DNA from 4 places in the Klebsiella sp. WOUb02 genome. Region 3 is predicted to be linked to each of the others. Evidence: predicted binding sites of a transcription regulator. Region 3 holds the regulator's gene; each other region holds the start of a gene.
What was found. The regulator Fur, encoded in region 3, represses iron uptake genes when iron is present. The targets are predictions, from matches to a motif close to ATAATAATGAGAACNACTATCAA.

Region 1: a site for Fur is predicted at 2,304-2,326, ahead of sodA (superoxide dismutase [Mn]). Genes of this name have one in related genera too.
Region 2: a site for Fur is predicted at 4,379-4,401, ahead of ABOC21_RS02740 (TonB-dependent hemoglobin/transferrin/lactoferrin family receptor). Genes of this name have one in related genera too.
Region 4: a site for Fur is predicted at 3,044-3,066, ahead of ABOC21_RS04865 (TonB-dependent receptor domain-containing protein). Genes of this name have one in related genera too.

Annotation. Positions count from the first base shown of each region.
Region 1 covers NZ_CP170110.1:3,676,520-3,683,979, forward strand. Annotated here, with positions in the region: partial or broken gene cpxA (envelope stress sensor histidine kinase CpxA) at 1-824, shown strand, start outside; gene yiiM (6-hydroxyaminopurine reductase) at 863-1,537, opposite strand; gene sodA (superoxide dismutase [Mn]) at 1,610-2,230, opposite strand; partial or broken gene rhaT (L-rhamnose/proton symporter RhaT) at 2,521-3,555, shown strand; gene rhaR (HTH-type transcriptional activator RhaR) at 3,561-4,409, opposite strand; gene rhaS (HTH-type transcriptional activator RhaS) at 4,482-5,318, opposite strand; gene rhaB (rhamnulokinase) at 5,632-7,098, shown strand; gene rhaA (L-rhamnose isomerase) at 7,095-7,460, shown strand, end outside.
Region 2 covers NZ_CP170106.1:134,745-142,204, forward strand. Annotated here, with positions in the region: gene ABOC21_RS02710 (ABC transporter ATP-binding protein) at 1-993, shown strand, start outside; gene ABOC21_RS02715 (MBL fold metallo-hydrolase) at 990-1,424, shown strand; gene ABOC21_RS02720 (hypothetical protein) at 1,345-1,980, shown strand; gene ABOC21_RS02725 (histidine phosphatase family protein) at 2,050-2,607, shown strand; gene ABOC21_RS02730 (RNA polymerase sigma factor) at 2,732-3,229, shown strand; gene ABOC21_RS02735 (FecR family protein) at 3,466-4,284, shown strand; gene ABOC21_RS02740 (TonB-dependent hemoglobin/transferrin/lactoferrin family receptor) at 4,420-7,089, shown strand; gene ABOC21_RS02745 (heme acquisition protein HasA) at 7,226-7,460, shown strand, end outside.
Region 3 covers NZ_CP170110.1:2,161,556-2,169,015, forward strand. Annotated here, with positions in the region: gene ybfF (esterase) at 1-675, shown strand, start outside; gene ybfE (LexA regulated protein) at 809-1,102, shown strand; gene fldA (flavodoxin FldA) at 1,253-1,783, shown strand; gene fur (ferric iron uptake transcriptional regulator) at 2,076-2,528, shown strand; gene chiQ (ChiQ/YbfN family lipoprotein) at 2,608-2,940, opposite strand; gene chiP (chitoporin ChiP) at 2,988-4,391, opposite strand; gene glnS (glutamine--tRNA ligase) at 4,823-6,490, opposite strand; gene nagE (PTS N-acetyl glucosamine transporter subunit IIABC) at 6,669-7,460, opposite strand, start outside.
Region 4 covers NZ_CP170106.1:570,265-577,724, reverse strand. Annotated here, with positions in the region: gene ABOC21_RS04890 (manganese/iron ABC transporter ATP-binding protein) at 1-540, shown strand, start outside; gene sitC (iron/manganese ABC transporter permease subunit SitC) at 537-1,385, shown strand; gene sitD (iron/manganese ABC transporter permease subunit SitD) at 1,379-2,227, shown strand; gene ABOC21_RS04875 (nitrous oxide-stimulated promoter family protein) at 2,234-2,578, opposite strand; gene ABOC21_RS04870 (SelT/SelW/SelH family protein) at 2,655-2,936, opposite strand; gene ABOC21_RS04865 (TonB-dependent receptor domain-containing protein) at 3,178-5,550, shown strand; gene ABOC21_RS04860 (hemin-degrading factor) at 5,623-6,663, shown strand; gene ABOC21_RS04855 (heme/hemin ABC transporter substrate-binding protein) at 6,660-7,460, shown strand, end outside.

The sequences.
Region 1 (7,460 bases), 1.5 Mb from region 3:
GAGTCTGGCAAAACCGGCGCGTAAGCTGAAAAACGCCGCCGACGAGGTCGCCCAGGGGAACCTGCGCCAGCACCCGGAACTGGAAGCCGGCCCGCAGGAGTTTTTGGCCGCCGGGACCAGCTTTAACCAGATGGTCACCGCCCTGGAACGGATGATGACCAGCCAGCAGCGTCTGCTCTCCGATATCTCCCACGAGCTGCGCACGCCGCTTACGCGCCTGCAGACTGGGCACCGCGCTGCTGCGCCGCCGCAGCGGCGAGAGCAAGGAGCTGGAGCGTATTGAGATGGAGGCGCATCGGTTGGACAGCATGATCAACGATCTGCTGGTGATGTCGCGCAATCAGGCCAACAACGCGCTGGTCAGCGAGACGGTAAAAGCCAACCAGCTGTGGGGCGAGGTGCTGGATAACGCCGCCTTTGAGGCCGAGCAGGTAGGGAAATCGTTCACCGTGGAGTATCCGCCGGGTCCCTGGCCGCTGTACGGCAACCCCAACGCGCTGGAAAGCGCGCTGGAGAATATCGTCCGCAACGCCCTGCGCTACTCGCATACCCGAATTTCGGTGAGCTTCTCGGTGGATAAAGACGGTATCACGGTTAACGTCGATGATGACGGGCCGGGCGTCAGCCCTGAGGATCGCGAGCAGATTTTCCGCCCGTTCTACCGGACCGACGAAGCGCGCGATCGCGAGTCAGGCGGTACCGGTCTGGGACTGGCGATTGTCGAAGCCGCTATTCAGCAGCATCGCGGTTGGGTGAAGGCCGACGACAGCCCGCTGGGCGGCCTGCGGCTGACCATCTGGCTGCCGCTGTATAAGCGTACCTGACGAGGTGTCCCCGGCCTGCGCCCGCAGCCGGGGAAGCATTATTTGCCCCACAGTCGGCGGGAGCTATCTTCGATCTGCCCGCTTAAACGCCGCTTCTGCATGGTGCGGCTCCAGCTTACCGACAGCCCTCCGGCAGAGAGCAGGCGATGATACTGCTCATCATCAAACGGCATATGCCAGGCAATCGCGCCGGCCTCGTGTACGCTGATATCGCTCACCCGGGACACCAGCTCCAGCGGCGCGTCGCAGGAGACCACGCCCCCCGCCACCACCCGATACAGCCAGCCGGTTTTACCGCTATTTTGCATGCGCTGGGCCATATCGCTGATGGCAAAATGGAAGTTGAGCTTAAAGCACGGCGATCGCGGCTGCGTCACCTGAATCAGCGCCTCGCCCCAGCGAAAGATATCGCCGATATAGACATTTTTCTCGGTCATCCCTTCTGCAGAAAGGTTTTCGCCAAAGGCCGGCGCGCAGAAAAGGTCGGCCTGCTGGGGGAATTCACGGGTCCAGTCGGCGTAGTGCTCACGCGGGTACTGGCAGATCGCGCGATCCGGACCGCCGTGAATTTTCGTTTCCGCCTGCTCATCGCCTTCCAGCCCCAGATCGCCGAGGATTAACTCGCCGTCGACCTGGATTTTCCCGATGGCGCTCGGACGGCTTCCTTCGTAATCCCTTATTTTGCCTACAAAGACGTTCACCGGATAGTGCATCTGCTGCCCCCCTGCTACAGGTATAAAAAAAGCGAGCCATCAGACTCGCTTCTCGGTCAGCACAATGCAACCTTATTTTTTGGCGGCAAAACGCGCTGCGGCTTCGTCCCAGTTAACCACGTTCCAGAACTCTTTGATGTAGTCCGGACGACGGTTCTGGAATTTCAGGTAGTAAGCGTGTTCCCACACGTCCAGGCCCAGGATCGGGAAACCGGAAGCTCCGGAGATAGCTTCACCCATCAGCGGGGAGTCCTGGTTCGCGGTAGAAACCACGGCCAGTTTGTCGCCTTTCAGCACCAGCCACGCCCAGCCGGAACCGAAACGAGTGGCTGCCGCTTTCTCAAACTCAGCCTTGAAGTTGTCAACAGAACCGAAATCGCGCTCGATAGCCGCTTTCAGATCGCCCTGCAGAGTGGTACCGGTTTTCAGGCCTTTCCAGAACAGGCTATGGTTAGCGTGACCGCCCGCGTTGTTACGCAGAGGACCCTTTTTGTCAGCCGGCAGCTGATCCAGTTTAGTAATCAGCTCTTCAGCAGACAGATCGGCGAATTCCGGCAGGCTTTCCAGCGCAGCGTTGGCGTTGTTAACGTAAGCCTGGTGGTGCTTAGTATGGTGGATTTCCATAGTCTGCTTGTCGAAATGCGGTTCCAGGGCGTCATAAGCGTACGGCAGGGCTGGCAGTGTAAAACTCATAATCATCTCCATTATTGTCGAGCGGCTGAAGTGTTAAGGCCGCGTAAGCAGTTGGTTCATTATAGTTAATTAAATGATATTGAAAACGCTTATCAATGCCGTATTTTTAATAAGGTTATAACAGAGTGTGATACCTGCGATTTTGTGATCTGGAACAAGTAATTAAGCCGTTGGTTGCCAGGGTTTTCCAACACGTGGCAACAGCCTGAAGGCGATAAAACTGACCGATTTTTACACTCATCGGGTCGGAAGAAGATTTATCCGATAAAAAATAGATGAGGATAAGATCAATGAATCACGCGATTACGATGGGCATTTTTTGGCATTTGATAGGTGCGGCCAGTGCAGCCTGTTTCTATGCTCCGTTCAAACAAGTTAAACAGTGGTCATGGGAAACCATGTGGTCTATCGGCGGGATTGTCTCCTGGCTGATCCTTCCCTGGACTATCAGCGCCATGCTGTTGCCTGATTTTTGGGCCTATTACGGCTCCTTCAGCGCCTCGACTCTGCTACCGGTCTTCCTGTTCGGCGCAATGTGGGGGATCGGCAATATCAACTACGGCCTGACCATGCGCTATCTCGGCATGTCGATGGGGATCGGTATCGCCATTGGTATTACCCTGATCGTCGGTACGTTAATGACCCCGATTCTCAACGGTCAGTTCGGGGTTTTAGTCAATACCAAAGGCGGCCAGATGACGCTGCTCGGCGTGCTGGTCGCGGTGATTGGCGTGGCTATTGTGACCCGCGCGGGGCAGCTGAAAGAGCGCAAAATGGGCATTAAAGCCGAAGACTTCAATCTGAAAAAAGGCCTGCTGTTGGCGGTGATGTGCGGTATTTTCTCGGCGGGGATGTCGTTTGCGATGAACGCCGCCAAACCGATGCACGAAGCCGCCGCGGCGCTGGGGGTCGACCCGCTGTACACCGCCCTGCCAAGCTACGTGATCATCATGGGCGGCGGCGCGCTGGTAAACCTCGGATTCTGCTTTATTCGGCTGGCCAAAGTGAAGAATTTGTCGATAAAAGCGGACTTCTCGCGGGCAAAACCGCTCATCATCGCCAATATTCTGCTTTCCGCTCTCGGCGGCCTGATGTGGTATCTGCAGTTCTTTTTCTACGCATGAGGCCACGCCAGCATTCCGGCACAGTACGACTATATGAGCTGGATGCTGCATATGAGCTTCTACGTTCTGTGCGGCGGGCTGGTTGGGCTGGTGCTGAAGGAGTGGAAAAACGCCGGGCGGCGTCCGGTCGGCGTGCTCAGTCTCGGCTGCGTGGTGATCATTATCGCCGCCAATATTGTCGGCCTGGGAATGGCGAACTAAATCACCTAAGCGGCGACGCGACTGCGTTGCCGCCACTGCCCCGGCGTCATGCCAATTTCACGGTTAAAGACCACCGAAAAGTAGTTACTGTCTTCAAATCCGCACAGCATGGCGACTTCGCCAATTAGCCGCTCCGTATGCTGCAGCAGGTACTGCGCGTGGCAAATCCTCAGCTGACGTAAATAGTGGTTGATCGTCATCCCGGTCTGCTGGCGAAACTGCTGGCGCAGGGCGCGCTCGCTGCACGCTTCCCGCGCGCAAAAACGATCGAGAAAAAAGGGCCTGTTCAGGCTGCCGGCCAGCTCGGTCAGCAGTTTATCGAGCAGGGCTTCACTTTGGGTCGCCGCCAGGTTATCGGTCGCGTAGCGATGGCGGTGCAAGCTCAGCGCCAGCTGGGCGAACAGCAGCTCGGCCATCTGATTGGCCTGGGCGTCGCTGCGGGTGCTCTCCTGCTCAAGCTGGGTAATCACCTGCCGCACCTGGGTCATCCCGGAGCTGCCAATCCGCCAGTGCGGGAGCCACGGCGTACCGAACAGGCCGGGAATATGGGCCGCCCAGTCAAAATTGAGCCGCAGCCGATCCGGGCAGTAGATGACGTTTTGCAGGACCAAATCGTTAACCGAGGCGTAGGAGTGCTTGTCTTCCGCGCGGATATAGAACAGATCGCCGCGGGTAATGCGCCACGGGCGATCGTTCAGCACGTGCAGGCCGTTTCCCCGCCATACCAGCACCAGTTCGCAGAACTCATGGGTATGCTCGGCGAAGACGTTTTGCGGGTAGCGATCCGCTACCGCCACCGCCTGAGAGGGCGAGGCAAAAAACTCATCTTTGCGAAGAATCAACTGACCGGCCACCGCGACAACTCCAGGCGCAAATAACGTTTCATTATTCGCATTTTGCTGACTAAAACGTTGACTGCTCTCGCGTTACTGAAGAATGGCGTCGCGCCCCTGGCGGATATCACGCGGCGACCAGGAAAACTCGCGGCGAAATAGCGTCGAAAAGTGGTTACTGTCGCCGAATCCGCAGCGATAAGCGATATCCGTGACGCTGTCATCGCTGTGCCGCAGCAGATGGCGCGCCTTCATCAGCCGCACCCGGTTCAGGTAGCGCTGCGGCGTCAGGCCGGTCTGCTGCTTGAGCTGACGATGCAGCGTGCGCAGCGACAGCGAAAACTGCGCCGCCACCTCTTCCCAGCAGACATCCTCGGCAAAGTGATCTTCCAGCCACGCCATCAGATGATTGAGCCGCGCCTCGCTATCGGCGGCCCCTTCCGCGAGGCTGCTTTTGCGCAGCAGCACCAGCAGCTGCATAAACAGGATTTCGCGACTGGCAATGGTATGCACATCCGACTCAGCGCCGAGGCTTTCCATCTGGTTGACGAGCTGACGCACCTGCTGCAAGGCCCCCTGATTAACCCGCCAGTGCGAAAGATAGTTGCCCTCCTGCTCCTGCGGCAGCAGCAGATTCAGGCCGTTGAGAAAGCGAAACGCATCCGGCGCGCGGTAGAGCACGTTGGTCAGGCACAGATTATCGGTGTGTTCATAAAGATGGCGATCGCGATCGCGAATAAAGCACACCGAGCCGCCGCTGATGGTATAGGGCTGGCCGTTAAAAACGTGGATCCCCGTCCCGTGCTCAACGATAACAATTTCATGGAAATCATGGTGATGTTCCGGAAACGCCGACTGAGGGAGACGTGGCTCAATAGCAACAGCAGAAGTACCGGACTTAAAGAAATCCACACTGTGCAATATGGTCATGGCAGCGCCCTCGTAATGAGAAATGTTATCAATCAGTGTGGCAAATAGTAATTAAGGACCGGCAATCCGGCCTTCAATTTTTGACCGCAAACTTCGTAAAGCCTGCCGCTTTTTCAAGAAACAGCCGGAAAGATCGGGAACTGCGGACAACGTCACATCCGCCACGCCCATCGCGACAGAATGAAATTGTGAGCTCTCTCACGGCCACCTTTGCTTCCTTGCCAGCCGGGAAATATCCCTGTCCGTGGCAAGAAGGTGCGCGACCGGCGACTTTTTTAGACTGCTGGCAATGATTTTCAGAAGGATCTCTGCCATGAGTTTTCGTCATTGTGTCGCCGTTGATTTAGGCGCCTCCAGCGGGCGGGTGATGCTCGCCAGCTATGAAAGCGGACAGCGTGCGCTGACGCTGCGTGAAATCCACCGTTTTACCAACGGCCTGCGCCAGGTGGATGGCTATGACTGCTGGGATATCGATAGCCTGGAAGGCGACATTCGCCGCGGACTGGAGAAGGTGTGCGCGCAGGGCATCCTTATCGATAGCATCGGCATTGATACCTGGGGCGTGGATTATGTCCTGCTCAACAAGCAGGGCCAGCGCGTCGGTCCGGCGGTGTCCTATCGCGACGACCGCACCCGCGGCCTGATGCAGCATGCCGAAGAGCAGATGGGCCGCGCGGATATCTATCGCCGCAGCGGCATCCAGTTTCTGCCGTTCAACACCCTGTACCAGCTGCGCGCTCTGGTTGAACAGCAGCCGGAGCTGGTGAGCCAGGCCGCGCACGCGCTGCTGATTCCGGACTATTTCAGCTTCCGCCTGACCGGCCAGATGAACTGGGAATACACCAACGCCACCACCACCCAACTGGTCAATATCAACAGCGATAGCTGGGACGAAGAGCTACTGAGCTGGAGCGGCGCACCGCGCGAGTGGTTCGGTACCCCGACCCATCCCGGCAACGTGATCGGTCGCTGGATCTGCCCGCAGGGCAACGCGATCCCGGTGGTCGCCGTCGCCAGTCACGATACCGCCAGCGCGGTGATCGCCGCTCCGCAGCAGAACCCGGACGCCGCCTGGCTCTCCTCCGGCACCTGGTCGCTCATGGGCTTTGAAAGCCAAACCCCTTACACCGGCGACGATGCGCTGCAGGCCAATATCACCAACGAAGGCGGCGCGGAAGGCCGCTATCGGGTGCTGAAAAATATTATGGGCCTGTGGCTGCTGCAGCGGGTGCTGAAAGAGCAGAACGTCAGTGACCTGCCGGCGCTGATTGCCCATACCGCCGCTCTCCCGGCCTGCCGATCGCTGATTGACTGCAACGACGATCGCTTTATCAATCCGGCCAATATGAGCGCCGAGATTCAGGCCGCCTGCCGTGAATCCGGGCAGCCGGTTCCCAGCGGCGATGCCGAGCTGGCACGCTGTATTTTTGACAGTCTGGCCCTGCTGTATGCCCGCGTGCTCGGCGAACTTTCCCGGCTGCGGGGCCAGCCCTTCAGCCAGCTGCATATCGTCGGCGGCGGCTGTCAGAACGCGCTGCTCAACCAGCTGTGCGCCGACGCCTGCGGCATTACGGTCATCGCGGGTCCCGTCGAGGCCTCCACGCTCGGCAATATCGGCATCCAGCTGATGACGCTGGACGAGCTAAATAACGTCGACGATTTCCGTCAGGTGGTGCGCGACAACTACGCGCTCACCACGTTTACCCCTAATCCTGAAAATGAAATTGCCCGCTTCGTTGCGCAGTTTCAGCAACAACAGACCAAGGAGCTTTGCGCATGACCACTCAACTTGAACAAGCATGGGAAATCGCCAAACAGCGCTACGCCGCCGCCGGTGTGGATGTCGAGGAGGCTCTGCGCCAGCTGGACCGGCTTCCCGTCTCCATGCACTGCTGGCAGGGCGATGACGTCGCGGGCTTTGAAAACCCGGAGGGGAGCTTAACCGGCGGGATTCAGGCCACCGGCAACTATCCGGGCAAAGCCCGCAACGCCGGCGAGCTGCGCGCCGACCTCGAGCAGGCGCTGAGCCTGATCCCCGGCCCGAAACGGCTGAATCTGCACGCGATCTATCTGGAGTCTGATGCCCCGGTTGCGCGTAACGAAATCAAACCTGAGCACTTTAAAAACTGGGTTGAATGGGCC
Region 2 (7,460 bases), on a different replicon from region 3:
TTTGGCAACCAGACCGTGGTACGGGATCTCAATCTGACCATCCCGCAGGGCGCCTTCACCGCGCTGCTGGGGCCGAGCGGCTGCGGCAAAACCACCACGCTGCGCATTCTTGCCGGTCTTGAGCAGCTTAGCGACGGACGCCTGCTGCTGGGCGATCGCCTGCTGGCGGATAGCGCCGTCCACCTGCCGCCGGAACAGCGAGATATGGGGATGGTGTTTCAGTCCTACGCCCTGTGGCCGCACATGACCGTGGCGGAGAACGTCGGCTATCCGCTCAGGCTGCGTAAAGTTAACGGCGCCGCCCGGCAGAAGCGGGTGATGGCGGCGCTGGAGGTGGTCGAGCTCGGGGCCTATGCCGGGCGTTCGCCGCAGGAGCTGAGCGGCGGCCAGCGTCAGCGGGTGGCGCTGGCGCGCTGTCTGGTCTCCGAGCCGCAGGTGGTGCTGCTGGATGAGCCGTTGGCGAACCTCGATCGGCACCTGCGCGCGACGATGGAGCAGACGTTCCGGGAATTTCACCGCCGTACCGGCGCCACTTTTGTCTACGTGACGCACGACCAGGCGGAAGCGATGGCGCTGGCCAGCCATATCGCGGTGATGCATCAGGGCGCGTTAATGCAGTGGGGCGCGCCGCAGGAGCTCTATCAGCAGCCGCAAAACGCCTGGGTGGCGCGCTTTATCGGTAAGGGGCAGGTGCTGTCGCTGGCGATCCCCGGCCAGCAGCGCCAGCTGGACTGCGCTCTGCTGCATGAGGGATTTTCCGCGGGCCAGCATGCGGCGGCGCAGCCGGTGCTGGTGCGCCCGGAACACGTGCAGCTCGCGGAGAGCGGGCTAAGCGCGGAGGTGGAAAACTGTATCTATCAGGGAGAGCGCTATCTGGTGGATTTGCGCCTCGCTGACGGGCAGTCGCTGAGCGCCTTCCACCACTCGCCGCTGCGGGCGCAGCAGAGCGTCCGCGTGCGGCTGACCCAGGGCTGGCGTCTGGAGGCGGCGTGAAGGGCGTGAAGATCGAAATCATTAGCGGCTTACACCGCAAGGCTCCGGCGGCCATTTTGCTGAGCACGCCGCACCAGCGCATCCTGCTGGATGCCGGCGGCGCGCTGGAGCCGGATGAGGCGCCGTGGCCGGTCCCGGCGGATATCGACGCCATTCTGCTAAGCCACGATCATGTGGATCATATTGCCGGGCTGAGCCGTCTGCCGGCGGAAATTCCCGTCTACTGCAGCGCCGTCACCGCCCAGGCGCTGCCTGCGGGGCGCAACGTCCGCCCGGTGGCGGTGCGCGGTCAGTTTTCCCTCGGCGAGATAACCGTGACCACCGGCAGACTGCGGCCACGCCTGGGGCGGGATGTGGTTCCATCTGAACGTGGCGGGCGGCCTGTTTTACAGCGGCGATATCAGCATGGAATCCCTGCTGTTCCGCTTTGATGTTCCGCCTCCCGCGCGCCTGGCGCTGGTGGATGCCTCCTACGGTTTATACGATGTGCCGCAAAGCCGGCAGCGGGAAAAGCTGCGCGCGCATCTGTTACAGCCGACCCTCTGCCCGGTGCCGCCTTCCGGACGCGCCGCCGAGCTGGCGCTATTTATGGCCCGCGAGCGGCGGCCAGACGTCGCCATGGACGCCGCCTGCCTGCACATGCTGGCGCAGATGGCGGAGCATGACGATGGCAGTCTGCAGCATGGCGTCGCCGCGGAGCTGCGGGCGCTGGCCGCGGCGCTTCCGCTCTTTTCGCCCCACGCGCCGCTGGTATTGGCCGCCGACCCCGACGGCATGAGCGGCATGGCGGGCGCGCTGCGGGCGCGGGAGGATTTTCAGCATCGAACCCTGTTTACCGGCCACCTGAATCAGCTCGCTCACCAGCAGTGGCTGGCAGGCGACGTCGATTTTTGCCGCTGGAATGTGCACCCCACCGTCAGACTGTCTGCAAACGCTGATCTCTCAGCTCTCCTGCCGCTATTTCGCGCCGCTGTTTATCGCCATTGACAACCCGCTTCTGTGGCAGCAGGCGTTGAGCTGCCAAATTATGACTCATCCGACGATCGAGATGGAACTATGCCAATAATCTGTAAGCCTTTTGTCTTCGTTCGCCACGGCGAAACGGCCCTCAACCGGGATAAACTGATCGGCGGAAGCACGGACGTACCGCTTACCGAAGAGGGCGAGCTGCAGGCGCAGGAGGTTCGTCCGCTGCTGGGGCGCTATCGCTGGAACGGCGTCGCCGTCAGCCCGCTGCTGCGCGCGCGGCAAACGGCCGAACTGGCGCTCCCCGGCGTGCCCTATACGGTGTTCGACGATCTGCGCGAGCGGGACTGGGGGGAGTTAGAGCAGCGCCCGTGGACGGAGCAGCCGCCCTATGAAGAGACGCCGCCGGGCGGGGAGAGCTGGGAAGCGTTTTGCCAGCGGGTGACCGGCGCGCTGAATACGATCCTGACGCAGTACGAGCGCCCGTTGATTATCGCCCATTCCGGCGTGTTTCGCGTGCTGCGCCGCCATGCGCTCGGTACGCCCTACGGCATCCGGCTCGGTAACGTGGTGCCGATGTGGATTTCGCCCGGACAGCAGCCGAACGAGTGGCGCATCGTTCCGCTGGAGGAAGCCGACGAGCGCTAAGCCCGCCCCCATCCGCCTCCCTCCGAACGCTTCCGCCGCGGCGCGGTCAAAAAAGCCAGTTGAAAATGAGAATCATTTATGTGATTTATAGTGGCTTTGATGCAGGCTCTTCAGGGAAAAGTTAATGTCCAATATTGAGTTGCAGGTGCTGTTTGAGCGTCATGCCCAGCCGCTGTTGGCGTATCTGAAAAGCCAACTGCACGATGCGCAGCTGGCTGACGATCTGATGCAGGAGAGCTTTGCCCGCCTCTTTGAGCATTATCCGCAGGGAAAAATTCAGGATAGTGAGTCCTATCTGTTCCGTACGGCGAGGAATCTGCTGTTCGATCACTACCGCCAGCAGCAGCGGCGGCAAACCATGGCGTTCAGCGATGATGAGATGGCCCACTTTCCCAGCGACGATCCGGGCGCCGAGCAGCGCGCGATTGACCTGCAGCAGGTTGAGAGGATTATCGGCCAGCTGATGAATCTGCCGGAACGGACGCAGGCTATTTTTCGTCTTAGCCGGCTTGAGGGGCTGCCGCAGGCGGAAATTGCGGCGCGGCTGGGCGTATCGCTCAGCACCGTAGAAAAACATCTGGCGCAGGCGCTGGCTACCCTGATGTGCGGAATACAGAAATAATGGCATTTTTTTTACGGGTTTTACCTGGTTCAAACGTCTTAATGATTAACCCGGATAGTCAGGAAGCAGTGAAATGAGTCAGTTGAGTGAGGCAATACGTCAGCAGGCCGCGCTATGGGCTGTGAAAATGGCCGAGCGGTCGCTGACGGATGATGAGGAGCGGGAGATGGCCGCGTGGCGGGAGGCCGATCCGCAGCATGCCGACGCGCTGATTCAGGCGCAGCAGGCTGTGGCTGATGCTCGGCACGCTGCCGCGATCGGCCCCGGCTGCCCGGGCGGCGGATACGCTATCGTCCACGGTGGTTCCTCTACCTCTGCCCGTCCCGCCGGCGGCGAGCGCTCGTCCCCGCTGGCGCCACTGGGCGGCCGCCGCCGTCGTGGTGCTGGCGTCCCTGCCCGCACTGCTTCTGCTTCCCGACGCCTGGCTGCGCTGGCAGGCCGATTATTACACCGCCGCCGGCGAAATTCGCCAGGTGACGCTGCCGGACGGCAGCCGGGTCGATCTCGATAGCCGCAGCGCCATCGAGCTGCATTTTAACGACCGGGAGCGGCGGGTTACGCTGCTGTCCGGCAACGCCTGGTTTACCGTGGCGCCGCTGAGCAGCCGCGAGACGCGCCCCTTTCGCGTAGAGGCGAACGGCGGCACCACCCAGGCATTAGGGACGCAGTTCAGCGTCGATCTTGACGGCAGCGGGGCGGACGTGGCGGTGCACGAGCACAGCGTGCGGGTCAGCTATAAAGGGCAGTCGCTGGTGTTGGCTGAGCAGCAGGGCGCGCGCTATGCCGATAATCGCCTGACGCGGCACTCGGTTTCGCCGGCGCAGTTCGCCTGGCGGCGCGGCTGGCTGATTATCGACCAGCAGCCGGTAAGCGAGGCGATCGCGCGGATAAACCGCTACCAGAACCAAACCGTTGTCGTCGTCAATCCGGCGCTGAGAAAGCGGACCGTCAGCGGCGCCTTCGCGCTCAAGCAGCCCGATCGCGCCGTTGAAACCCTGCGCCAGACGCTGGGGGCGAAGCAGGTGACGCTGCCGGGAATGACGCTCCTGTACTAGGCTCTGCGGGCGTTTTTGTGGCCCCATTTTTATATTTTTACTTTTTCTAAAAAATTTTTACGGGTTTGCGTACGTCGTTCGTCTTTATTGTTGAATGAGATTGATTACCATTATCAACGATAATTGAGTACACACATGCACCCATTACAGCCCCAATTTTGCAAAAGCCGTCGTCGCCTTGCTTTTGCCATATCTCTGACGTTAGCGCTGACAGCGCCGGCTCTGAGCCAGGCCGCGTCGGCGGCAACGGAAGCGGTAAAACAGAACAAAACCTTCGCCATTCCCCCGCAATCCCTGCAAAGCGCGCTGCTACGATTTGGCGAGCAGTCCGGCGTGCAGATCTTTTTTGAAGACCGCACGGTGCAGGGGATGAAGTCGCAGCCGCTGAACGGCACGATGCCGATCGCCGCCGCGCTACGTCAGCTGATTGGCAACAACGCCGTGGCGCCGGAATTTACCGCCGACGGGCAGATAATTCTCCGCACGAAGCGCGCCGATGAAACCCGCATCGGCGGGCCGGTGAATGACGACACCTTGACCGTTACCGCTACCTTAAATTATTCCGCCGATGACTGGGTCTACGAACAGCCTCGCTCGGTCAGCGTGATCGACCGCAAGAAGATGGACGATCGGCCGGCTCGGCACGCGGCGGATATTCTCGAACAGACCGCCGGCGTTTACTCCAGCGTGAGCCAGCAGGACCCGGCCCTGTCGGTGAATATTCGCGGGATGCAGGACTATGGCCGCGTTAACATGAACATCGACGGCATGCGGCAGAACTTCCAGAAGAGCGGCCACGGTCAGCGTAACGGCACCATGTATATCGATCCGGAGCTGCTGAGCGGGGTCACCGTCGACAAAGGCACCACCGGCGGCATGGGCAGCGCCGGCACGCTGGGCGGCATCGCCACCTTTAACACTCTCAACGCCAGCGATTTCATCTATGACGGCAAAGAGCTGGGCGGCAAGCTGCACGCCAGCACCGGCGATAACGGCACCCGCTTTATCGGCAGCGGCGCGCTGGCGTGGGGCAATGAGACGGGGGATATTCTGCTGGCCGCCAGCGAGCGCCACCTGAGCGACTACTGGCCGGGCAATAAAGGCGATATCGGCGACATTCGCGTCAACAACGACACCGGCAACTACGATCGCTACGCCAGCGCCTTAAAAAACAATCAGATTACCGACAGCCGCTACAAGATGCTGTCGCGGATGGCGAAGGTGGGCTGGAATCTGCCCGCCAACCAGCGCCTGCAGCTGAGCTATCTGCAAACCCAGGTGAGTTCGCCGACGGCCAGCACCCTGACCGCCGTCGGCGAAGGCGATGACCGGACGCTGGGCTGGAAGCAGAGCGGCTACGACGTGGTGATGGCGCGCAACGTCGCTCTCGACTACAGCCTCGCGCCCTACGATCGCGACTGGCTCGATCTGCACGCCAAGCTCTATTACGTCGATACCGACTCGAACAGCGATACTTACGGCAGCGGGACGACGGACGATTACTGGACGCAAACCCGCCTGCGCACCTACGGCGCCCAGCTGCAAAACACCTCGCACTTCTCGCTGGCCGCGGAGCATACGCTGAAGGCGAACTACGGCGCAGAGTTTTACTATGACAAAGCCACCAGCCGCTCAACGTCTGAGGATATGGAGGGCGTGACGCCCGGCGGGAATCGGTCGATATTCAGCCTGTTCTCCACGCTGACCTACGAGTACGACGACTGGCTTACCGTCGAAGGCGGGCTGCGCTATGACCGCTATCGTCTGCGCGGCACCACCGGCATGAATTACCCCGAAGCGACCTACACCATTGATAATCCCTGCACCTCGCGTCGTCTGAGCGGCTGCCTCATCTCCAGCTCTTACCATGAATGGCTGGTGGATCGCGAAGAGTCCCGCGTCTCGCCGACGCTGGCGCTGGCGGTGAAGCCGGGCGTCGACTGGCTGGAGCTGTATACCACCTACGGTCGCTCCTGGCGTCCGCCGGCGATTACCGAAACCCTGACCAGCGGCAGCGCCCACGGCGACTCCACGCAGTATCCCAACCCGTTCCTGCAGGCGGAACGCTCCCGCGCCTGGGAAGTGGGGGTGAACCTGCTGAAAGGCGGCCTGCTGCAGGAGGAGGATCGCCTGGCGGTTAAAGTGGCTTACTTCGATACCAAGGTATCGAACTATATCAGCATGGCGATTAACCGCGAAAAGCCGGGCATCACCCAACCGGGGCTGGGCAACACCGCCTACGTCAATAACCTCAACAGCACCCGTTTCCGCGGGATCGAGTATCAGCTGAACTACGATGCGGGCTTTGTGTATACCGACTTCACCTACACGCACATGATCGGCAAAAACGAGTTTTGCTCGCGGAAAGCGTGGCTGGGCGGGAAGCAGCAGGGCGCCGGCAGCGCCAATAACTGGTACTGGGAAGATAATGACGAGGCGAACAACTTCGTGACCTGCGACGGCGGCAGCCAGTTCAGCTCCGCCGCGTTCCTCCCCGGCGATCGCGGCTCGTTGACCCTCGGCGGTCGCGCCTTTGACCGCAAGCTCGACGCCGGCGTCACGGTGCGTTTTGCGCCGGGATATCAGGATCACAGCGTCCCGAGCAACTACCCCTATCTGGCCGACTGGCCGCGCTACACCCTGTTTGACCTTTACGCCAGCTACCGCGTGACCGACAACCTGACGCTGCGCGGCTCCGTGGAGAACGTCTCCAACCGCGCCTACGTGGTCAGCTATGGCGAAACCCTGGGCAATACCTTAGGCCGCGGGCGCACCGTGCAGGGCGGCATCGAATATCGCTTTTAACCCCCGTATGACGCGGCGCAGTTCGGGCGTGCTCTGCACGTAAAAAGGCCGCGATATCTGTAATATCAGGAGACCAATATGGCATTTTCAGTGGATTACGACAGACTCTGTAGGCAGCTATAGCATTCATGATTATCTGGCTGAATGGTCAGCCACATTTGGTGACGTTAACCATACCAACGGTAACGTGGACGATAGCAACTCCGGCGGCTTCTACGGCGGTGCGCTGTCCGGAAGCCAGTACGCTATCACCAGTACCGCGAATAACATCACCTCATTCGTGGCGGAAGGAAACTTAACCTATACCCTGTTTGCCGACCCGGCACACACGCTGTACGGCTCCCTTGACGGCCTGTCGTTCGGCGACGGCC
Region 3 (7,460 bases):
ATCCTCGCACGCGACCTGGTTGCCGACTACGATATCCTGCAGGTCGATATGCGCAATCACGGCCTTTCCCCGCGCGATCCGCAGATGACCTACGCCGCTATGGCTGAGGATCTGCTCGACACCCTTGACGATCTGCAGCTGGAAAAAGCGACCTTTATCGGCCACTCGATGGGCGGTAAAGCGGTGATGGCGCTAAGCGCCCTGGCTCCTGACCGCATCGACGGCCTGGTGGCTATCGATATCGCGCCGGTGGATTATCACGTCCGCCGCCATGACGAAATCTTTGCCGCCATCAACGCCGTGACCGCCGCCGGCGCCGCAACCCGTCAGCAGGCGGCGGCAATTATGCGCCAGCATCTACAGGAGGAGGGCGTGATTCAGTTCCTGCTGAAGTCCTTCGTTGACGGCCAGTGGCGGTTTAACGTGCCGGTCCTGTGGGATCAATATAGCCATATCGTTGGCTGGCAGCCGGTTCCCGCCTGGCCGCATCCGGCCCTGTTTATCCCGGGCGGCAACTCACCCTACGTGACCGATGAGTATCGCGACGCGCTGCTGGCTCAGTTCCCTCAGGCCCGCGCGCACGTGATTGCCGGCGCGGGCCATTGGGTCCATGCGGAGAAACCGGAAGCGGTATTGCGCGCCATTCGCCGATATCTCTCCTCTTTAGCGGCATAACTGGCTAAAAACTGCCCGACCGCGCCGCAGAATGCCCGCGGTCGTTGGCGCAGCGGTTCGCCTGATGTATTATGGCGCGCTATCTGTGTCGGCAATGGCCCGACAATTTGTTTCCCCGAAGTCACTCTGAATCATGGCAAAAGAACAAACGGACCGTACGACATTAGATTTGTTCGCAACCGAGCGTCGCCCGGGTAGACCAAAGACCAATCCGCTTTCGCGCGACGAGCAGCTGCGCATCAATAAACGCAACCAGCTTAAACGCGACAAAGTTCGCGGCTTAAGGCGCGTGGAGCTCAAGCTCAACGCTGAAGCGGTTGATGCGCTCAATGAGCTGGCCGATGCCCGCAATATGAACCGCAGCGATCTGATTGAAGAGATGTTGATGAACCAGCTGGCGGCCCTGCATAGCCAGAGTAAAGCCTGAGAAACCGCAAAAACAACACTTTCATGTAGCAGAGTGTGCAGTCGGGCGTGATTGCTGTTTCCGCGCCCTTCCCTGTTCTGCTATGATTGCCGTTATCTGCGGGCATTACGCCACTACCACATCATTAAGTTTCAAGAGGTTATTTTACTCATGGCAATCATCGGCATCTTTTTTGGCAGCGACACCGGCAACACCGAAAATATTGCAAAAATGATCCAAAAGCAGCTTGGTAAAGACGTTGCTGATGTTCACGACATTGCCAAAAGCAGCAAAGAAGACCTGCAGGGTCATGACATTCTGCTGCTGGGCATCCCAACCTGGTACTACGGTGAAGCACAGTGTGACTGGGACGATTTCTTCCCGACGCTGGAAGAGGTCGACTTCAACGGCAAGCTCGTCGCCCTGTTTGGCTGCGGCGACCAGGAAGACTACGCTGAATACTTCTGTGACGCGCTGGGAACCATTCGCGACATCATCGAACCGCGCGGCGCAACCATCGTCGGCCACTGGCCAACGGCGGGCTACCATTTCGAAGCCTCTAAAGGTCTCGCTGATGACGACCATTTCGTCGGTCTGGCTATCGATGAAGACCGTCAGCCTGAGCTGACCAACGAGCGCGTAGAGAAATGGGTTAAGCAGGTTTCTGAAGAACTGCATCTCGAAGAAATCATAAACGCCTGATCGTTAAACGGCGCTATCCTGGGATATCGCCGTATTAATAGGTAAAAGCAATAAAACTAATAGCTACAAGTTTTTAACTTTTAATCACATATCTGTACAATGTCCTCTGATTTAACGAGGAGACGTGACGCAGTTTGTAGCCTGTGCCTCGTTTTTGACAGCATAAAAGGCTCGATGCTTGCGGTTTTCATTTCATCATGGCAGTTCTATAATGAAACGCATTACATCGGGTGATTCTCTGTATTACTTCCGCTAATGGAAGTAGATCGTTTAGCAACAGGACAGATTCCGCATGACTGACAACAATACCGCATTGAAGAAGGCTGGCCTGAAAGTCACACTTCCACGATTAAAAATTCTGGAAGTGCTGCAGGGGCCGGATAACCATCACGTCAGCGCGGAAGATTTATACAAACGCCTGATCGACATGGGTGAAGAGATCGGTCTGGCCACCGTTTACCGCGTACTGAACCAGTTTGATGATGCCGGCATTGTTACCCGCCATAATTTTGAAGGCGGTAAATCCGTTTTCGAACTGACGCAGCAGCATCATCACGATCACCTGATTTGCCTCGATTGCGGCAAAGTGATTGAGTTCAGCGATGACTCCATCGAAGCGCGTCAGCGTGAAATTGCCCACCGTCACGGTATCCGCCTGACCAACCACAGCCTGTACCTGTACGGCCACTGTGCGGAAGGCGATTGCCGCGAAAATGAACACGCGCACGACGCGGTGGAAAAATAGTTTCCCGCCGCGTAAGCAGCAAAAAGCCAACCCGAAGGTTGGCTTTTTTTATGCCCGCAAATAGGAGGTACGAGGGAAATCAGGGCCGGGTATTGTTGCGGCGGATCTCTTTCCAGATCTGGTCGCAGCGGGCTTTCACCGCCTGATCGTTGCCGGTGCGGGTCGCCAGGATACACTGCTGATAATCCAGCACGCGCACGCTTTCCTGCGTGGCGAACTGCTGGTGCTGCTTATCCTCTTTAAGAACGTTCAGCACGCTCTGGCAGGCCTGAACTTTATCCGGATTCCCTTCTGCCGTATTGATGCAGGCGCTGTAGGCGTCCTTCAATTTAGTATCTTCTTTTGGCGCCGGTGACTGCGTACAGGCCACCAGGCCCGATGCCAGCATGGCGATGAGCAATAGCTTTTTCATAATCAACCTCACGGACTGGCGGCAGGCTTACGCCCGCGGCTGCGGCATCAGAAAATAGTGAACGGAGCAATAACCATAAACTTCACGTCGCGCTCATCCTGGAAGATATTGCCGTAGCCGCCGCTCCAGCTAGGAATATCGGAGTGGTTGTCGTACTGGGTGAAGTGGAGCTTGAACAACGTTCCCTTCGCCCGGCCATCCTGCACGGTATACATGGCATCGAGGCTGTAGGCCGACTCTTCCAGACGTTTGTCGGCGTTGTAGTAGGCATCTGGCGTCGCCATTTTGCCCGGCTTCGCATCCCATGCATAAACGTAAGACGCGCCAAACGCCCAGCCCGGCATATTCCAGTTTTTCATGTCATACATGGCGCCGAAGAACACGGCCTTTTCACCGTTGGCGTTGAAGTCGGAGCGGTTATCCCACCACACGTCCAGGCGACCGTTAGAAGATGCGTAGGTTGGGGTCATACGCTGCAGGAAGTAGCCCTGCTGGCCCTCGGCCTTAACCCAGGTGCCTTCCAGACGCAGGTCCAGCACGTCGGCAACCTTGTAGCCAAAGGTCAGCGCCTGCAGCCAGGCGGTGCCGTCGTAAATATCGTTCGCGCCGCCGTTGCTGACCTTATCGCGGGTGCCGTAGAACTGATAGCTGGTGTTTAACGGGGTGCCGGCAACGTCAAATTTATAGCTGGCCTTAGCAAAATACTGGTCGATATAGCCCTGAGCCTGGCCAAACGCGGCCTCCAGCACGAGGTCGTTTTTAAAATCATATTTGGCGCCGATGGAGTGCAGATAATCGACTTTCGTCTTCTTATCGTTCTGGTAGAACTCATCCATCTCAATGTGCCACGGCGCTTTGTATTCGTTGGTCCACATGTAGGAGAAGCTCAGCGCGCCAGAGTCGCCGTAATCAAAGTTGGCCCCGGCTTCAGCGCCCTGATAAGTGCCCGGCATAAAGCTCCAGTGCGGAGCCAGCAGCGTTTGCCCGGTTGGTTGAATGTAGCCAGCACGCGCCCACACCGGGCCATACTTAAATTTCGCCGCCGCTTTATAGAGGCTGATCCCGCTCTTATCGCCGGAGTAATCTTCGTCGTAGGCTTTATTCCTTGAGGAGAAGGCAATTTCGTTCGGGTGGCCGCTTTCGCTGCTTTCCGCCATCTCAATTGCGGTAAAGGCAGCCACGTCAATACCAAACATATCGGCAGCATAGCCGGACTGGAAATCCAGGTTGGCGTTCCAGGTTGAATGCGAAAGGTTGGTTTTGTACTTATCGCCGTCGGTAACATCTTTACGGTCGCGCTCACGCTGCCAGTAATAGATACCGCCGGTTAACGTGGAATCATCGATAAAACCTGCTGCGCTGGCCTGCGGAACAACGATCCAGCTCGACATCGCGGTGACGGCGGCAATAGCCAGCGCCAGCGTACTACGTTTGCCACTAAACGTACGCATGTGCATATCCTCTTTGACGTTTTAAAACGCGGAGCCAAAGGCAAGCCGCGAAAAATAAATAAGACTGCTAAAAAGCGGGGCGGTAAAAGTCCGCATATCCGCTATCGATAGACTATTTTTCGTGACGCGAATTATCAATCTCTTTCGCCGACCAAAGCTTAAGATTATGACAAAGCGCACATAATCTATGTCTGTTTGTTACAGTCTTAAATTTCGTACATTTAGCACCTAATTCTCTGCGAAATAAGGATAAAGAGGGAAATGAAAACGCTTACAGCGATTTTTTACGCGACAATAGCCGGGGAGGCTGGCGGGATATATTACAGGCTGTAAACAAGATTAATTCGCATCGCGAAAATAACCGACCCGGGCGGGTAAATACGGAAGTAAAAAACGCCGCGGGGTGCGGCGTTTTCAATGGCGATGCGGGTTTATGCGCCGATCTTCGCCCAGGTATCGCGCAGGCCGACGGTGCGGTTGAACACCAGATGGTCAGCGCTTGCATAGCGGCTGTCGAGGCAGAAGTAGCCCTCACGCTCGAACTGCAGGGCCTTACCGGCCTGCGCCTGCGCCAGGCTCGGCTCGGCGAAGCCGTGCTTGATAACCAGCGATTCAGGGTTCATGACGGCAAGGAAATCCTCTTCGGCGCCCGGATTCGGCACGCTGAACAGGCGGTCATACAGGCGAATTTCTACCGGCAGCGCGTGCGCCGCGCTCACCCAGTGGATAACGCCCTTCACCTTGCGGCCGTCCGCCGGATCTTTGCTCAGCGTATCGGCATCATAGGTACAGAAGATTGTGGTGATATTGCCTTCCGCATCCTTCTCTACGCGCTCGGCTTTGATCACGTAGGCATTGCGCAGGCGAACCTCTTTGCCCAGCACCAGACGCTTGTACTGCTTGTTGGCTTCCTCACGGAAGTCCGCGCGATCGATCCAGATTTCACCGCTGAACGGCACGTCGCGGCTGCCCATCTCCGGCTTGCTCGGATGATTAGGCATATTCACATTTTCACTGCCGCCCTGCGGATAGTTTTCGATAACCAGTTTTACCGGATCGATAACGGCCATCGCGCGCGGGGCGTTTTCGTTCAGATCTTCGCGAATGCAGGACTCCAGCGACGCCATTTCAATGGTGTTGTCCTGTTTGGTTACGCCGATGCGCTTACAGAACTCGCGAATCGATTCGGCGGTATAGCCGCGGCGACGCAGGCCGGAAATGGTCGGCATACGCGGATCGTCCCAGCCTTCCACGTGCTTCTCGGTCACCAGCTGGTTCAGCTTGCGCTTGGACATCACGGTATATTCGAGATTCAGGCGCGAGAATTCGTACTGGCGCGGGTGAGCCGGGATGCTGATGTTATCCAGCACCCAATCGTACAGGCGACGGTTGTCCTGGAACTCCAGGGTACACAGAGAGTGCGTGATACCTTCCAGCGCATCGCTGATGCAGTGGGTAAAGTCGTACATCGGGTAGATGCACCACTTGCTGCCGGTCTGATGGTGATCGGCGAATTTAATGCGGTACAGCACCGGGTCGCGCATAACGATAAACGGCGAGGCCATATCGATTTTCGCACGCAGGCAGGCTTTACCTTCCACAAAACCGCCGGCGCGCATTTTTTCAAACAGCGCCAGGTTCTCTTCCACGCTGCGATCGCGGTAAGGGCTGTTTTTGCCCGGCGCCTTCAGCGAACCGCGGTATTCGCGAATCTCTTCCGCCGACAGTTCGTCAACGTATGCCAGGCCTTTATTAATCAGCTCAACGGCGTAGCTGTGCAGTTGGTCGAAATAATCAGACGAGTAGCAAACTTTCCCGGACCAGTGAAAACCTAACCACTGCACGTCGTTTTTAATCGACTCAACGTATTCGATATCTTCTTTCACCGGGTTGGTGTCATCGAAGCGCAGGTTGCATTGGCCCTGGTAATCCTGAGCAATGCCGAAGTTCAGGCAAATTGATTTGGCGTGGCCAATGTGCAGATAACCGTTCGGCTCCGGCGGGAAGCGCGTATGAACGGTGGTGTGCTTACCAGTAGCCAGATCTTCATCGATGATCTGACGAATAAAGTTAGTTGGGCGGGCTTCAGCCTCACTCATCATGGGTTCCTCAAAGCGTAAACAACGTATAACGGGACATGATCTTACAAGCAGGACGTAGAGACAACTATTAGTTACTGAAAATACGTATCTGAAGGAGATTATGGGGTCATTTGCGGCAAAAAAAAGCGGCGGAGGTTTCCCCCCGCCGCACAGGCATAAACTCTACTCAGGAGCCTTACTTGCCTTTAATCTCATACAGCGGCGTCTGGCCGGCGACAACTTTACCGGTCGCCTGAATCACCAGCGCGCTGTAATCATCGCTGTTGCTGCAGACTACCGGACTGATCATCGACCGGGCGTTCGCGTTGAGGAAGTCCAGATCCATTTCCAGAATCGGCTGACCGGCCTTCACTTCTGCGCCCTCTTCTACCAGGCGTTTGAAGCCCTGGCCGTCCAGCGCGACGGTATCGATGCCCATATGGACGACGATTTCCGCGCCGTTTTCCGTTTCCAGACAGAACGCGTGGTTGGTATTGAAGATCTTAACGATGGTACCTGCGGCCGGGGAGACCACGATCTTATCGGTCGGTTTCACCGCCACGCCGTCGCCGACGGCCTTGCTGGCGAACGCTTCGTCCGGAACCTGCTCCAGCGCCACAATATCACCGGTAATCGGTGAAACCAGCGCGGCGATAGTTTTCGCGTTAGCCACGGCCTGCGGTTTTACCGCCGCAGCGGCGACAGGTGCGCTATTGGCTGTGGTGGCAGTTGCGGCTACCGGGCCACGCGCGACCACTTTTTTCATCTCATCACCGACGGATTCGGCTTTCGCACCGACGATTACCTGGATGGTTTGCTTGTTCAGTTTAACCACGCCGGAAGCGCCGAGGCGTTTGCAGGCCGCATCGTTAACGCGCGCGGAGTCTACAACGGTCAAACGCAGACGGGTAATACAGGCATCAATCGCCTTCAGGTTGTCAGTCCCGCCGACGGCCGCAATATACTGCGTAGCCAGCTGGGTCAAACC
Region 4 (7,460 bases), on a different replicon from region 3:
CCGGTGCTGGTGGAAGACGTAGTGATGATGGGGCGCTACGGCCATATGGGCTGGCTGCGGCGGGCAAAGGCTCGCGACCACGAGATCGTTGACGCGGCGCTGGCGCGCGTAGGAATGAGCGAATACCGCCAGCGGCAGATTGGCGAACTCTCCGGCGGCCAGAAGAAGCGCGTGTTTCTTGCCAGAGCCATCGCCCAGCAGGGCAAGGTGATCCTGCTGGATGAACCCTTTACCGGCGTCGACGTGCAGACCGAAGCGCGGATCATCGCCCTGCTGCGGGAGCTGCGCGACGAAGGCTGCACCATGCTGGTCTCAACCCACAATCTCGGTTCGGTCAGCGAGTTTTGCGACTACACCGTGATGGTCAAAGGCACCGTTCTGGCGAGCGGCCCAACCGAGACCACCTTTACCGCCGAGAATCTGGAACTTGCCTTTAGCGGCGTGCTGCGCCACGTGGTGCTCAAAGGCGGCGAGGATCGCATCATTACCGACGATGAGCGGCCGTTTATCAGCCGTCGGGCGGCGGGAGGCGAAGGATGAGCTGGCTGCTGGAGCCGTTTGGCTATCACTATATGCTGAACGCGATGTGGGTCTCCGCGCTGGTCGGCGGCGTGTGCGCCTTTCTCTCGTGCTACCTGATGCTGAAAGGCTGGTCGCTGATTGGCGACGCCCTATCCCACTCAATCGTCCCCGGCGTGGCAGGAGCCTATATGCTCGGCCTGCCTTTCGCGCTGGGCGCCTTTCTCTCCGGCGGGCTGGCGGCGGGCAGCATGCTGTTTCTCAACCAGCGCTCAAAGCTCAAGGAGGACGCCATTATCGGGCTGATTTTCTCCTCCTTCTTCGGTATCGGGCTGTTTATGGTGTCGCTTAACCCGACCTCGGTCAATATTCAGACCATTATCCTCGGCAATATTCTGGCGATCGCCCCGGAGGATATTATCCAGCTGGCGGCGATTGGCTTTATTTCGATAATCATCCTGCTGCTGAAATGGAAAGATCTGATGGTGACCTTTTTCGATGAAAGCCACGCGCGCTCCATCGGCCTCAACACCACCGGGCTCAAGCTGCTGTTCTTCACCCTGCTGGCGGCCTGTACCGTGGCGGCGCTGCAGACCGTGGGCGCGTTTCTGGTGATTTGCCTGGTGGTCACCCCCGGCGCCACCGCCTGGCTGCTCACCGACCGCTTTCCGCGCCTGTTGGCGATTGCCGTCGCCATTGGCAGCCTGACCAGCTTCTTCGGGGCCTGGCTGAGCTACTATCTGGACGGCGCCACCGGCGGCATTATCGTGGTGGCCCAAACGCTGCTGTTTCTGGCGGCATTTATCTTCGCGCCAAAGCACGGCCTGCTTGCCAGCCGCCGTCGCGCCAGGGAGGCCTCATGCTGACCGTTTTGCTCGAACCGTTCCAGTTCCCTTTTATGATCAACGCCATGCTGGTGGCGGCCATCGTTGCCGTCCCCTGCGCCCTGCTGTCGGTGTTTTTGGTGCTTAAAGGCTGGGCGCTGATGGGCGACGCCATGAGCCATGCGGTGTTTCCCGGGGTGGTGGTGGCGTACATCGTCGGCATTCCGTTCGCCATCGGCGCCTTTATTGCCGGGCTGTTCTGCGCCATCGCCACCGGCTATCTGGATGACAACAGCCGCATCAAGCGCGATACGATTATGGGGATCGTCTTTTCCGGCATGTTTGGCGCCGGCCTGGTGCTGTACGTCGCCATTCAGTCCGAGGTTCATCTCGACCATATTCTGTTCGGCGATATGCTGGGCATCTCCGCCAGCGATATCGCGCAAACCTCGCTGATCGCGCTGGCTATTGCGCTGATTATTGGGCTGAAGTGGCGCGATTTTCTGCTGCACGCCTTCGACCCGCATCAGGCTAAGGCCAGCGGCCTGCGCTGCGGGCTGCTGCACTATGGGCTGCTGTGCATGATTGCGCTGACGATCGTCGCGACGCTGAAAGCGGTGGGGATTATTCTGTCGATTTCGCTGCTGATCGCTCCGGGCGCCATCGCGCTGCTGCTGACGCGGCGTTTTATCAGCGCCCTGCTGCTGGCGGTGGCGCTTGCCGTGAGCTGTTCGCTGGGGGGAGTCTGGCTGTCGTTCTATCTCGATAGCGCCCCGGCGCCCACCATCGTGGTGCTGTTCAGCGCGCTGTTCGTCATGACGTTCGTTTATACTTCGATGCGCGATAGCCGGACGCAGGCCGATTCCGCGGAGGTCGAGGGCTAGCGCCGGCTATTTTTTAGGCCGGTACTTTTCCGGCAGCTCGGGGACCGGCCGCTTATCGTCAATCAGATGACGGATGGTTAATAGCGGGTGGCGCCAGAGCATTCGCGACCCCGCCCAGCGCATGATCTGCTTCATCTCTTCGCGTTTTGCCGGCTGATAGCAGTGCACCGGACACTGCTTGCAGGCCGGCTTTTCTTCACCAAACACGCATTTATCCAGCCGCTTATCGGCATAGGCATTGAGCGCCTGATAGTGCTCCGCGTCGGCTATCGCCTCCGGACAGCGGCGCTGATAGAGCGAAATCATCCTGCTGATGGTCTCTTTTTCGCGATCGATACGTTTACCCGCCATAACCTGCCCCCGGCAACAAAGATGCACTTATAATACACCTTCAGGCGGCGCGGCGCAGCCGCTTACTCCCTGAGGATTAGGCCGGTTTATCCACGTGCCCCAGCGATTTTTCCGGGAAGCAGACGTCGCGTACCCGCCGCTTAAGCTCCGCCGCATCGGGGAAGCCCTCATCCTGCTTGCGATCCCAGATTTGCACATCGTCCACGCTGATGGTGAATATTCCCCCGGTTCCCGGCACCAGCGTGACCGAGGCGATATCGGTGCTGAAGGTGTGCAGCAGCTCCTGCGCCATCCAGCTGGCGCGCAGCATCCAGTTGCACTGGGAGCAGTAGGTGATGGTAATGGCGCGTTTAGTCATTGCTATCCTCAATAATCCTTACCCAAATGATCAGGTACGTTAATCGTTAAGCCGAATTGTAATCAACTTTATGGATAAAATGTGGAGATATAATGAATTGGTTGCAAATGGAAATACTTATCATTAGTATTCGCAGGATCACAGGGAAGGAATTCGCCAGCAAAGGGAAATCACGGGGTGAATCGACCAATCTGGAAGTAACGCGTGAGCCGATACTAATAATTATCAAGGCGTGGCTACTATGTACAAATCCACTCAATCAGCGGCATGGTTTAAAAAAAGCCTGCTGGTGACTTCTTTGCTCGCAGCAATTTATCAGACCACCGCCGGGGCGGCTGACAGCACCAATAAAAAACTCACCAACGATGCATCGTCCGATGATAGCTCGGAGGTGATGACCGTGACCGCACCGGCCCCCGTGCTGAAAGCGGGCAGCGAACACTCCATTAGCGCTCAGGATCTGCAGGATAAAGGCGCCAAAGATTTCGGTTCCATCATGCGCTATGAGCCGCTGATTGGCGCCACCGGCGCCAGCGGCGGATCGGGCAACGGCAAAAGCGGCTTCGACCGCGGCGGCTACACCGGCTACAACATTCGCGGCATGGAGAGCAACCGCGTCGGTATCGACGTTGACGGTATCGCCCAGCCGAACGCCACCGGACGCAGCTACGTCAGCCGGGCAGGCCTCAACACCTTCGGCATCGGCCGCGACTACATTGACCCGTACATGTACGGCAGCATCGATATTCAGTCCGGCGCCACCTCCACCGAAACGGCCAACAGCTCCATCGGCGGTAACGTCTCTTTCCGTCCGAAATCGGCCGATGACTACCTGCGTCCGGGCAAAACCAGCGCCTTCGGCTACCAGAGCGGCTACGACTCCGCCGACCGCAGCTGGCACAACGGCGTCACCATCGCCGGCGGCGATGAGACCCTGCGCGGGATCTTCGTCTACAGCCGTCGCGACGGTCAGGAAACGGAAAATAACAGCGGGACAATCGATTCATACCCGGCCAACTGGCACTCCGACGCCTTTATGACCTCCGGGATCTGGCAGCCAAATGAAGAGCACAAGCTGACCGGCACCTTCGATTACTACCATAAAACCAACCATACGCATTACGACGTCTGGGACTCCAGCGGCAACAGCACGATTGGCGATGCCACCCAGACCAGCCAGACCCGCCGCTGGGGGCTGAGCCTGAAAGACGACTGGACGCCGATGAACGACTATATCGATAGCGTCTCAACCAAAGTCTACTACCAGCATACCGAGGCCCACGACTCGACCTGGATGCCGGACAGCATCACCCGCACGATGGAAACGGTTAACTCCAACTACGATACCGACACCTGGGGCTTCCAGACCGCGCTGGCCAAATCTATAGGCCGCCACGATCTGAGCGCCGGCTTTAACGCCAGCACCAGCAAAACCCAGCGCCCGTTCAGCCAGTCGCCGATTCCTATCAGCTATAGCGAAATCATGCAGCCGGAAGCGGACAGCCGCGGCTATACCGTCGCCGGCTTCCTGCAGGATAAAATTAACTTCGATCTCGACAGCCATAACTTTGCCGTAATCCCGGGCATTCGCGTGGTGCACCAGTCAACTAAACCGGAAAACCTCTCGGACCTGGCCGCCAACAGCAGCGTGCTGACCGGCTCGTCGGTGGCTAATCTGTACCGCGAGAACTCCGATACCCAGGCGCTGCCGTCGTTGACCTTCCAGTACGATATGACTCCGCGCCTGATGACCTACCTGCAGTACCAGCGCGGCGCGCAGTTCCCGAACGCCAGCCAGCTGTACGGCTCGTGGAACCTCGGCTCCAGCTATGCCGGCCCCGCGCAGTACGCGCTGATCGGCAATACCGACCTGAAAACCGAGACCAGCGACAACTTCGAGTGGGGGATGAAGGGCGAGGTGACGGAAGGCATCACCATGCGCACCGCGCTGTTCTACAACAGCTATAAGAACTTTATCGCCTATAGCCGCTACACGCGCTCCGGCAACCCGGACCACTTCACCAACGTGCCGTCGAATATCTACACCATTTATCAGGCGGAAAACCGCGATAAGGCCTATATCTACGGCGGTGAAATCAGCGCCAAATTCAACTTTGGCACCTGGTTCGAAGAGGTTAACGGCCTGAGCGCCACCCTCGCCTACGGCTACAACGAAGGGAAATCAAAGTCCAGCTATAACGGCGACAAATACGTCGACCTCGATAGCGTCGCGCCAATGAAGGCTATCGTCGGCGTGGCGTGGGACGATCCGGCAAAAGTGTACGGTACCGCGCTGACCGCAACCTTTGTTAAGGGCAAACGGGCGACCGCCACCAACCGCGAGAGCTATAACAATAGCGGCTCGGCAATCACCGATTCCACCAGCGAATATATGCGCGTGCCTGGCTACGGTATGCTCGACTGGACCGCTTACTGGCAGGTGGCGAAGAACGTGCGCCTGAACGGCGGGGTTTACAACATTACCGATCGTAAATACTGGGATTACCTGAGCAGCCGTACTATCGAAACGTCGACCAACCAGGATGCCAACGATAAAGCGCTGGCGACGATGCCCGGCCGAACCTGGCAGCTGGGCGTGAACGTCGATTTTTGATCGGCCAGATAATAAGAAACCTGCCCCCGGCCATCGTGCCGGGGATACTCATCGTAGAGAAGGATGTGAATTATGCAAGACGCTCAACATCAACATGCCCCGCTGTGGCAGCGCTACCTGACCACTAAAGCGCAATCTTCCGCCAAATACGCCCGCGATATCGCCACCGAAATGGGGATTAGCGAAGCCGAACTGACCGAAGCCCGCCTCGGCTACGATGCCGTGCGTTTGCAGGACGACGCGCGCGCGATTCTGGCCGCGCTGGAAGCGGTCGGCGAAACAAAGTGCATTTGCCGCAACGAATACGCGGTACACGAGCAGGTCGGCGAATTTACCAACCAGCACCTCACCGGCCACGCCGGGCTGGTGCTCAACCCGCGGGCCCTCGATCTGCGCCTGTTTCTCAGCCAGTGGGCCAGCGCGTTCCATCTGACCGATAACGATCGTCAGAGCATTCAGTTCTTCGATCACCACGGCGACGCGCTGCTGAAGGTCTACGCCATCGAGCAAACCGATATGGTCGCCTGGGACGCGCTGATCGCTGAGCATACCCAAAGCGAACCAACGCCGCTGGAAATTCGTCCGGCGGAGATCGCAAAATATGCCGATACCGTCGACGCCGCCGCGCTGGAGAGCGAGTGGCGCGCGATGACCGACGTGCACCAGTTCTTCGTCCTGCTGAGAAAGCATAATCTGTCGCGCCAGCAGGCTTTCCGGGCGGTGAGCGACGACCTCGCCTGCCGCATTGAAAACGATGCCCTGCCGCGCCTGCTGGGCACCGTTCGCGAAGAGGGCAACGAAATTATGATTTTCGTTGGCAACCGCGGCTGCGTGCAAATTTTTACCGGCGCGCTCGAAAAGCTGCTGCCGATGCGCGGCTGGCTCAATATTTTCAATAGCACCTTTACGCTGCACCTGCGCGAAGACAGCGTGGATGAGATCTGGGTGACTCGCAAGCCGACCGCTGACGGTCACGTCACCAGCGTCGAGCTGTTCGCCAAAGATGGCACGCAGATCGCCCAGCTCTTCGGCCAGCGCAGCGAAGGCCACCCGGAGCAGGAGCAGTGGCGCAGCCAGGTTGACCGTCTGACGACGGAAGGACAGACCGCATGAAGCGCTGGCTCGTACTGCTGACGGCCTTGCCGCTGTTTGCCAGCGCCGCCGTCGAACGCATCATCACCCTCGGCGGCGACGTCACCGAAGTGGTTTACGCCCTCGATGCCCAGCAGCAGCTGGTCGCCAAAGACAGCACCAGCACCTGGCCCGCCGAGGCGCAGTCGCTGCCGGACGTCGGCTATCTGCGCCAGCTCAACGCCGAAGGGATCCTCTCGCTGCGCCCAACCCTCGTGCTGGCCAGCGCCCAGGCCCAGCCTTCGCTGGTGCTAAAAAAGGTGCAGGAAAGCAGCGTGAAGGTTATTGACGTGCCGGGGGGCTACAGCCTGGCGTCAATTGATAAAAAGGTCGCCACGATTGCCGAGGCCTTAGGCAAACAGGAACAGGGCGATGCGCTGCTGCAGAAGCTGCACCAGCAGATCGCGCAGATCCCCACCCGGCCGCTTAACAAGCGGGTGCTGTTTATTCTCAGCCACGGCGGGATGAGCACCCTGGTCGCCGGGAAGCAGACGGCGGCCGATGGCGCGATCCGCGCCGCCGGCCTGCAGAATGCGATGCAGGACTTCGACCACTACCGCAGCATGTCCCAGGAGGGTGTGGTCGCCAGCCTGCCGGATCTGGTGGTGATTTCCGCCGACGGGCTTAAGGGCATAGGGGGCGAAGCGGGCCTGTGGAAACTTCCCGGCCTCGCGCAAACCCCGGCGGGCCGCCATAAGCAGGTGCTGGTGATTGATGATATGGCGTTGCTCGGGTTTGGCCCACGCACGCCGCAGGCGATCATCACGCTGCGGCAAAAA